3 regions of the Sulfitobacter sp. CB2047 genome follow, and region 2 is predicted to be linked to each of the others. Evidence: riboswitches for the same ligand, from Rfam matches in the RefSeq annotation. Region 2 holds a riboswitch; each other region holds the start of a gene.

Region 1 (3,272 bases), 1.4 Mb from region 2:
AACCATCCAAGGTAGGTGTAGTCGGGGCTTGCTTCGGCCCCGCCAAGACGCACACGGCCCAAAGGCGTGACGATCAGGAACAGGCAGAACAGCACAAAGATGTTGCCGGCAGAGATAAAGAACCAGTCAAAGCCCTTTGTCACCGACGAGAACAGCCATGTGAACAGCGCGCCAGACTGTTCGGGCAGCGCGAGTGTATAGAATACAAAGGCAACAATACACACACCCGAGATCGCGAAGACCGGGTTGTGAATGTCGAAGCCGAAGGGCCCCACGCTGCCTTCTTTGTTGTCTTGGCCGATCTCGTAATCCGTGTCGATTACGGCAGCGGCCCCGTCGGGTGTCGGGATACCCGGCGACGTTTCATCTGTCATTAGATGCTCTCCATTTTATGTATTTGCGACTAATCATAGCGCAACTCCGACAAAACGACCACCGCTGCGCGGGAATTAAGTAAATGAATATCATGGCTTAGCCCCCGGATGCGGGCTTGACGCCCCGTTTGCGGGTCGCGGGCTATGCGTTTTTTCCGTGGTTTACCGCGAATCCCCTCTTTGGATTCGGGTGAAACACCGGGGCGGTTCCGCGTGCCACACTGCCCACGCCCGTCTGAACGGAGGGGGCAACCGCACCGCGGGATAGCGCCCTATCCCAAAAGATATGCCGGCCTATCCGTCCATGGCCCCGACCCACCTGCTTGCGCAAATGAAAGCGCGGGCGTCTGCGGTCACCATGGTCCCATGACAAATTTTTTCATCATGGGGGATGATATGAAAGTTACTTGCACACTACCAATTATCGCAACCGCGGCACTTCTGGCCGCTACCACTGTCAGCGCCGAAGGGTTCAGCCTGTCCGGTGCGCGCTCTGCCATGCAAAGCGACATCTCGTTCAACGTCATGCAATCCGCAGGGCAGGGTCAGATCAAGCTGCGCCACAAGATCCAGCCCAAAGCGCAGGTCCGGTCCAAAACCGTGAGCAGCCGCAGCCGGTCTTTCCAAGAGCTCAGCGGGGTCAGCACGGCCGCGGACCTCAAAAGCCTCATCGCTTGGGCCGAGGCGGGCCCAAAGGGCTATGACGCCGTGCAATACGGAGCCAAACGGCTGCCGCCACAGCGTCCGACGCAAATGACCATCGGCGAGATCTACCGCTGGATCGACCGCACGCCGGGCCAACCGCATGCCATCGGTCGATACCAGTTCATTCCATCCACGCTGCGCAGTCTGGTGCGACAGGCGGGCCTGAGCAAGAATGACCGCTTTACCTCGGCGGTTCAGGACGGGCTGGCCGATATCCTTTTGGTCGATGCGGGGTTTAACTCCTTCAAGAAGGGTAAGATCAGCCGCCACCGCTTTATGGAAAACCTCGCACGTATCTGGGCCGGTTTCCCGACCTCTAACGGGCGGTCCTATTATCACGGCTATGCGGGCAACAAGGCCGTCATCTCGTGGAACGAGTTCGACGCCGTAATGAAGAAGATTTTCGCAACCAAACGCGGCTGATCCCCGCGTTAGGGCTTGTTCCGGGCGGACAGCCGTGGCCCAATGGCCGGGTCTGGTGTCCGCCTCGCGGAAGAATCGGGAAGCTGGTGAAACTCCGGCACGTGCCCAACGCTGTAATGGGGATGGTTTGCGCATAGGCCACTGGACTATTCCGGGAAGGCGCGCGGACCAGACGACCCTAAGTCAGAAGACCGGCCAGACAGTACAGCTTGCCCCGCATGGACAGCGGGATTGGCGCTTAAACGTATTGTTGGGGACTGAACAATGCCGATACCCTCTGCGCTGGCACCCGCCGCGCCTTTTTCAGATGCTGAACGCGACGCCGTCTACAAGGCGATCTTTACCCGCCGCGATGTACGCGATCAGTTTTTGCCCGATCCACTGGCCGAGGATGTGTTGCACCGCATACTGACCGCCGCGCATCACGCACCGTCAGTCGGGTTGTCACAGCCGTGGAATTTCATCGTCATCCGCGATCAGGCCGCACGCGATCAGGTCTGGCAAGCCTTCAACCGCGCCAACGAGGAAGCCGCCCAGATGTTCGAGGGCGACCGCCAGACAACCTACAGGTCGCTGAAGCTCGAAGGCATCCGCAAGGCACCGGTCAATATCTGCGTGACCTGTGACCGCAGCCGTGGCGGTAAGGTCGTGCTGGGGCGCACCCATAATCAAAGCATGGATCTTTACAGCACCGTCTGCGCGATCCAGAACCTCTGGCTTGCCGCCCGCGCCGAGGGCATCGGGATGGGCTGGGTCAGCGTGTTCCGCGATGCCGATCTGCGTGACCTGCTGAATATCCCCGACCGGATAGAGATCGTCGGTTACCTCTGTCTGGGCCACGTGGACGAGCTTTACCAGACGCCCGAACTTGAGGTGAAAGGCTGGAGCAAACGGCTCCCCGTGGACGAGATGATCTTTGATGGTACGTGGCAGGGCGACCCTTAGTCACTGCCCGTCCCGCTCACGTTGTCATCTCCCGCAATGCGGGTATTTTGCGCGGTCAGCGGAACTATGCCGGTTCCCTGACGTTGCCTTTGTGAAGCCAGTGCATCCCGCGTCTGGCACGCAAAGAGGAAGTATTCAAAATGGGCGGTATCATTTATCTCGTTGGTCTTGTGGTCGTGGTTATGGCGGTGCTGTCGCTGGTCGGCTTGGCGTAATCAAACGCCGGGGAGGCATTTACATGAACACGACACTTACTGAAAAAACTGCCGATGGATCCTATGTCGACTGGCCCGCAATTTTCGCGGGCACTGTTGTCGCTGTGGCGATCGGCCTCTTGCTGACCACCTTCGGCGCGGCACTTGGCCTGTCGTCGATCACGCTGGACGGAACCGACAATTCATCGACGCTTGAACTGGTGCTGACCGCGCTGTGGATGGTGATCACGCTGGTCGCCTCCTATCTGGCCGGTGGTTATATCGCGGGCCGCATGCGCCGCCGCGTCGAAAGCGCTACGGATGATGAAGTCACTGCTCGTGACGGGATCAACGGTCTGGTTGTTTGGGGCCTCGGGTCTGTGATCACCGCCGTGATGCTATCAAGCGCGCTGAGCTTTGCAGCCAATACCGCGGGCAACGTCGCAGCGGGTGCAGGCAAAGCGGCTGGTACGGTCGTCGAAGCTGCGGGCTCTGCCGTGGGAGGTGCTGCCTCCGGGCTGGCCGATGCGGCGGGTGCTGCAATCCCGGATGAGGCCAAGAATGATCCGACAGATTACCTGTCGAACCAGCTTTTGCGCCCCAATCAGGTCGACCCGTTGACAGCCGATCC
Region 2 (3,272 bases):
TCAGGGTCTTGTCCGGGGCCATGCGGGTTTCGACATCCAGCAGGCCCAGCCCCTCTTCGCGGCCCGCGGGCCCCTCGAAGCCCTGCGGATCCTCGATAAACCGGCCCAGCATCTGGTAGCCGCCGCAAATTCCCAGCACCGCGCCGCCGCGCCGCACATGGGCATAAAGGTCGATGTCCCAGCCTTGGGCGCGCAGGAAAGCCAGATCGCCGCGGGTGGATTTCGTGCCCGGCAGGATCACCAGATCGGCGTCCGCGGGCAGCGGCGTGCCGGGGGGGACCATGGTCAGCCGCACCGAAGCCTCCGCCGCCAGCGGGTCGAGGTCGTCGAAGTTCGAGATGCGCGAGAGCATGGGGCAGACGATGTGGAACCCGCCGTCGGAGGGGGCGCGCGACAGGTCCACCGCGTCTTCGGCGGGCAGCAGATGCGCGTTGGCAAACCACGGCAATGTGCCGAACCCCGTCCAGCCGGTGCGGCGTTCAATCTCGCGGTAGCCGTCGTCAAAAAGGCTGACATCGCCGCGGAACTTGTTGACCAGAAAGCCGGTGATCATCGCCGCGTCCTTTGGGTCCATCACCACTTGGGTGCCCACGATCTGGGCGATGACGCCGCCACGGTTGATGTCTCCGGCCAAGACAACGGGTACACCTGCGGCGCGGGCAAAGCCCATATTGGCAAGGTCGTTCTGGCGTAGGTTTACCTCTGCCGGGCTGCCGGCGCCTTCGACGATGATCAGATCGACGCTTTGCCCGAGGATTCCGAAGCTTTCGAGCACGGGGGCCATCAGCCCTGCGCGGGCCTTGCTGAAGTCACGCGCTTGCAGGGTGCTATGGCGCTGCCCCTGCACGATCACCTGCGATCCGCTGTCGGTTTCGGGCTTCAGCAGGATGGGGTTCATATGCACCGAGAGGGGCCGCCCGCAGGCGATCGCTTGCAGAGCTTGGGCGCGGCCGATCTCTCCGCCGTCCTCGGTGACGGCGGCGTTGTTCGACATGTTCTGCGGCTTGAACGGCGCGACGGAAAGCCCCCGACGCGTGGCCGCGCGGCACAGGCCCGCCACCAGCATGGATTTCCCCACATTCGATCCGGTGCCCTGGATCATGATGGCGCGGGTGGGCATGGCGGGACCTCGTGTTTTTTGTGCAGCCCTTGGTGTCAGCCTGCGGTGATCCCGTCAAGCATCCGCGGGTGCCCCCTGCCCATTGGCCACCATCGGGAAAATCGGCGCAAAGCGGGTTTGGCCCCTGCGTTATGACAGGCGCAGCTTGACAGGGGCGGGCAAATGACCAATGCAGGGCGTATGTTGGTTCCTGTCCCAGACAGGCGAAGAGGGAACGCGATACGCATTGATCCAGCCTTGGGTCAGCGCCAAGCGCAGCCGCCCCCGCGACCGTGACCGGAGAGAGCTTTCAACCACTGGCCCGCAGGCTGGGAAGGTGAAGGTTCGCAAGGCAAGCTGCCTTAGATCCGCAAGCCGGGAGACCTGCCAGCATAGTTTGTAACGGGCGAACGGGGTGTTTCGCGACTGGCCTAGAACGCTGTTCGCATGTCGTTCGCTGCTGGCGATCCCCCTTGGCCCATCGACGTATGAGGCAAGATATGACCACCACGGATCAACCGGTCACCGTCACCATCTGCACCACCTGTCGCGCAGGTCAGATCACCGCCGAGGACGCGCCGCGCCCCGGGCAACAGCTGTTTGACGCGCTGTCGGGGCATCTGCCCGACGGTGTGCAGCTGCGCGGAGCCGAATGTCTGTCGGCCTGTTCGCGGGGCTGTTCGATGGTCCTGTCGGGTGGGCCGTCGCGCTGGACCTATGTGTACGGCGATCTCGACACGGACGCGCATTTGTCCGATATCGTGAAGGGCGTCTCTGCCTATGCCCAGACCTCTGATGGCGTGGTGCCCTGGCGCGAACGCCCCGTGGTCTTCCGCAAACAATCCATCGCCCGCATTCCCCCACAGGAGCCTACCGAATGACCAACCTTACCAAAATCCCCGTTACCGTGATCACCGGCTTTCTGGGCGCTGGCAAAACCACCTTTATCCGTCACCTGATGGAGAACGCGGGCTCCAAGCGTCTGGCCGTGCTGGTCAATGAATTCGGCACCGCCGGTGTGGATGGCGACATCCTGAAATCCTGCGCGATTGACAATTGCCCCGCCGAGAACATCGTCGAGCTGGCAAACGGCTGTATCTGCTGCACCGTGGCCGATGACTTTATCCCCACCATCGAAGCGCTGATGGCCCTGCCTGAAACGCCTGATCACATCCTGATCGAGACGTCGGGGCTGGCGCTGCCAAAGCCTTTGCTCAAGGCGTTTGACTGGCCAGCGATCCGGTCGCGCATCACCGTGGACGGCGTGATTACGCTTGCCGATGCCGAAGCCGTGGTCAGCGGGCAGTTCGCCCCCGATCTGGAGGCCGTGGCCGCGCAGCGCGATGCCGATGACAGTCTGGACCACGAAACGCCTTTGTCCGAGGTGTTTGAAGACCAGATCGCCTGCGCCGACATCGTGCTGCTGTCCAAGGCCGATCTGGCAGGCCCCGACGGCGTCGAGGCTGCGCGCAAGGTGATCGAGGCGCATGCGCCGCGCAAGCTGCCGATCATTCCGATGACCGAAGGCGTGATTGACCCCCGCGTTGTGCTGGGTCTGGAAGCCGCCGCCGAAGATGACATCGACGCGCGCCCCAGCCACCACGACGGGCATGACGATCACGAACATGACGACTTTGAAAGCGTGGTGATCGACATGGGCGAAGTCGCCGATGTCGCCACGCTTGAGGCCGCCGTGTTGCGCTTGGCGCGCGAGCAGAAAATCCTGCGCGTCAAGGGCTATATCGCCGTTCAGGACAAACCGATGCGTCTGCTTGTGCAGGCCGTGGGCGAACGCGTGCGCAGCCAGTTCGACCGCCCTTGGGGGGACATGCCGCGCCGCAGCCAGCTGGTTGTGATCGCAGAGCATGATCACGTGAACGAAGCCGCGATCCGCGCGGTGCTGGAGGGCTAAGCCGCCATGCATGTCGTCTTTCGCGAAAGCCACGGACTGGACCAAAGCGATCTGCCCCAAGACCTGGGGCAGACGCCGGCGGATCTGGTGGTGCTGTCCTTTTCGGACAGTGATCTGGGGGCTTTCGCGGCGGGCTGGCATCGTGCGGAAGGGGGCTTGCCGTCGTTGCGGCTGGCCAATCTGGTCGCGCTGAAACATCCGTTGTCGGTCGATACCTATGCCGAACAGACCCTTGCAGGGGCCAAGGCGGTATTGGTGCGG
Region 3 (3,272 bases), 1.5 Mb from region 2:
ACCAGAAACACCGCCCCCGCCAGTGCGGAAGCTGGCACAAGGATCGCGTGACGATGCCCTACGACGATGCGCATGGCATGGGGAATCACCAGCCCGACAAAGCCGATCGCCCCCACCACCGACACCATCACCGCCGTGACCAGCGCCGCCGTGCCGATCAGCAGCAGCTGCACGCGGCGCACCGGAATGCCCAAGGACGCGGCGCTGTCGCTGCCGAAGGTAAAGGCATCCAGCGCGCGGGCGTGCCACAGACAGGCCAGCAGACCGATCATCGCCGCGGGCAGGGCGCTCAGTACATCGGGCCAGCGCACGCCCGACATATTCCCCAAAAGCCAGAACATGATAGCACGGGCCTGTTCGGCATTGGCCGATTTCGTGATCATCAGCGCGGTCAGGGCGTTGAACATCTGGCTGCCCGCGATACCGGCCAGCACGATCACGCCCGCGGCCCGCAGGCCCACACCGCCCCCTGCCGCCTGCGCCAGCAAGGCGACAAAAGCGAAAGCCACCAGCGCCCCGCTGAACGCACCGATAGACAGCGAGATGGCACCACCCCCCAGCCCGAGGATGGTCACCGCAACAGCGCCCGTGGACGCCCCCGCAGAGATGCCCAGCAGATAGGGATCCGCCAGCGCATTGCGCAGCAGTGCTTGCAACACGACGCCCGACAGCGCCAGACCGGCGCCACAGCACATCGCCACCACGGCCCGCGCCATGCGGTAGTTCCACACGATGCCTTCGTCAATTTTGTCGACCGCATAGCCCGCGTTCAGCGCCTTGTTGGCCAGCACCTTCAGCACCACCAGCGGCGGGATAGAGACCTCGCCGATGGCCGCACCAAACAGCAGTGCGGCCAGCAGCACCGGCGGGATGATCACCCACCAGTGCCACTGCGGCCTGCGCATCACAGAGCGGTCGATTGCGGTCATTCGGCCAGATCGAAACCGGACAGCGCGTCAGCCATCGTTTCCAGCGCATAGATCGCACGCACGGTCGGGTCCATCGCATGGGCGTCCATGGTGATGATGCGGCCCTCTTTCACCGCGGTCATCTCGCGGGCGACGGGGTCGTTCATCAGGAAGGTGCGCTTTTTCTCGATGTCATCCGCAGGGAAGCGGCGACGGTCCATTTTGGCGAGCACGATGAAGGTCGGGTCGGATTTCGCCAGAGTCTCCCATCCGACCAGCGGCCATTCCTCGGCCGAGGTCACGACGTTTTCAACGCCAAGCTTGTCCATCATATAGGCGGGCACACCCTGTTGACCTGCCACATAAGGGTCCGCCGCCATCTCGGAGGACGAGAACCAGAACAGCGCCGAGGTGCCTTGGGGCAGGTTCAGCGATTTGGCTTTCTCGACCGCCTTTGCCTCGCGCGATTGCAGGTCTGCCAGCAGCGTGGCACCGGCGTCTTGCGCGTTGTAGATACGGGCGAGCTCTTCGATGCTGGTATACAGCTGCTGGGTCGTGAACAGTTCAGATCGCGTGCCGTCCGCGCCGACAGAGTTATCCTTGGCCGCGCAATCGGTGGGCATCACATAGGTCGGCACGCCCACCTCGTGAAAGCTGTCGCGGGTGCCGACCATACCTTCGGGGCCGACGTGCCATTCATACATCACGGTGACCAGATCGGGGCGTTTGCCCAAAACGCTTTCAAAGCTGGGGTCGTTATCCGCCAGCCGTTCAATCGCATCGTTTGTCTCTTTGAACTCTGGCAAAACGGGGCTGAACCAGACAGAGGTTCCCGCGATCCGGTCCTGCTGGCCCAGCAGATACAGGATCTCTGTCGTGGATTGTCCGATGGTCACGGTGGTCTGGGGTGCCGCGTCAAAGCTGAGCGTGTGGCCGCAGTTGTCGATGGTCAGCGGATAGTCTGTCTCTGCGCCAAGCGCGGTGCTGCCCGCAAGGCTCGCAATCAGGGTCAGGCTGGAAAAAACTGGTTTCATATCAAGGGCTCCGGTTGGTCCGATGCCGGGGTCTTTGAATAGAAAGAGAAGGGGCCAGCCAAACGGCGCGCGGGCGCATTTTGGTCTGCGCGTGTGGTAAGATCCGGTCCCATCATCATCCTCTCCCGAGCAACCCCGCCCGGTGTTTCAGGTTCAGTGTCGGCAGGTCTCCTGACTGACGGATCGCGGCTGTCCCCGCCTTCCCGGACCTTGAGGCCCAGTGGCATGATGGAGGTAGCTCACCGTCTACAGTTGCGGGGGCAGTTCCGGTTCATCCACACCAAAGCGCGGATGGCGAATTCCCTATTATTTCCCGAAGGAAACCGACCCGGTTTCGATGACAGTTGTCCGCCCACCCGTCAAGTTGCGTTTTTGCGGTCGTCATCGCGGGGCAAAGGCAAATAACGCAGGCCACAGTTCCGCAGAACGGGCGAGAGGCAAATAACAAACGGATGGAAAACCAAGTGGCAGCCCGTAGGGGAGTCGAACCCCTCTTTTCAGGTTGAAAACCTGACGTCCTAACCGATAGACGAACGGGCCACTTAACTTGTGAGCGCTTCTTTAGGCAAAGCCATCGGCGGGCGCAAGTGCAAGCCGCATGAGAAAGCGGGGAAATACGGCAAAAAAATCACAGATCTTGGTGCCGTGTTTCAAGGGGCGAATGGCGAGAGGGGATCGTCGCGTGAAACGCGCGCCGCGCGCGGGATGCGGGCGCGCGTTTCCCTTAGATTTCCCAGTGAAAACCCGTCGCTTTTTCGGAGACGGTCCAGAGTTTCTCCATCACGGGTTTGTCGTAGGCATGGGGGTTCAGCGTGCCTTTGCCAACGGGCCCTCCGGTTTGCAGCCATCCGGTCGGGCCATAAAGCGCCCGCTGTGCCAACCCGTCTTCGGTCGCGCACATAACCTCGGGATACGCGCCTTTTTCGGCGGATTGCACCATTGGCGTCTTGCTCATCATCCACCAGGTGACCCTTGTGAAAAGCCCGCCGCTTGTGCTGATCAGCGAGGTCGCCGACGCGCCGGGGTGACAGACGTATACCTCAACGCGGCTGTCGGTGGCTTTCAGCCGGTCCTGAAGCTCATAGGCGAACATCATCTGCGCCAGCTTGCTTTGGCTGTAGACCGCGTTGGCGCTATAATTCTTGTCCCAGTTCATATCGTCGAACTGGATCGTCTTGATCCCCATGTTGTACCCGAGGCTGGACACCACAACGATCCGGCCCGCACTTTCCTGAATGCGATCAAACAGCATCCCGCACAGCAGGAAGTGTCCATAGTGGTTGGTGCCAAGCTGGCTTTCGAACCCGTCAACGGTCAGTTGCTGTGTCGG

What was found. A riboswitch is a leader RNA that binds a small molecule or an ion and turns the genes downstream of it on or off. The one in region 2 is predicted to bind cobalamin.
Region 1: linked by a shared signal. The riboswitch ahead of bluB (5,6-dimethylbenzimidazole synthase) and the one ahead of IV89_RS03755 (DUF1636 domain-containing protein) in region 2 are both predicted to bind cobalamin.
Region 3: linked by a shared signal. The riboswitch ahead of IV89_RS11375 (ABC transporter substrate-binding protein) and the one ahead of IV89_RS03755 (DUF1636 domain-containing protein) in region 2 are both predicted to bind cobalamin.

What each region holds. Positions count from the first base shown of each region.
Region 1 covers NZ_CP072613.1:2,701,298-2,704,569, reverse strand. The annotation lists gene IV89_RS13300 (BCCT family transporter) at 1-374, opposite strand, end outside; gene IV89_RS13295 (hypothetical protein) at 741-1,502, shown strand; cobalamin riboswitch at 1,539-1,717, shown strand; gene bluB (5,6-dimethylbenzimidazole synthase) at 1,767-2,447, shown strand; gene IV89_RS13285 (hypothetical protein) at 2,686-3,272, shown strand, end outside.
Region 2 covers NZ_CP072613.1:799,621-802,892, reverse strand. The annotation lists gene IV89_RS03760 (cobyric acid synthase) at 1-1,120, opposite strand, end outside; cobalamin riboswitch at 1,288-1,506, shown strand; gene IV89_RS03755 (DUF1636 domain-containing protein) at 1,600-1,980, shown strand; gene cobW (cobalamin biosynthesis protein CobW) at 1,977-3,011, shown strand; gene cobN (cobaltochelatase subunit CobN) at 3,018-3,272, shown strand, end outside.
Region 3 covers NZ_CP072613.1:2,288,965-2,292,236, reverse strand. The annotation lists gene IV89_RS11380 (iron ABC transporter permease) at 1-905, opposite strand, end outside; gene IV89_RS11375 (ABC transporter substrate-binding protein) at 926-1,942, opposite strand; cobalamin riboswitch at 2,086-2,285, opposite strand; tRNA gene IV89_RS11370 (tRNA-Glu) at 2,408-2,482, opposite strand; gene IV89_RS11365 (SDR family oxidoreductase) at 2,667-3,272, opposite strand, start outside.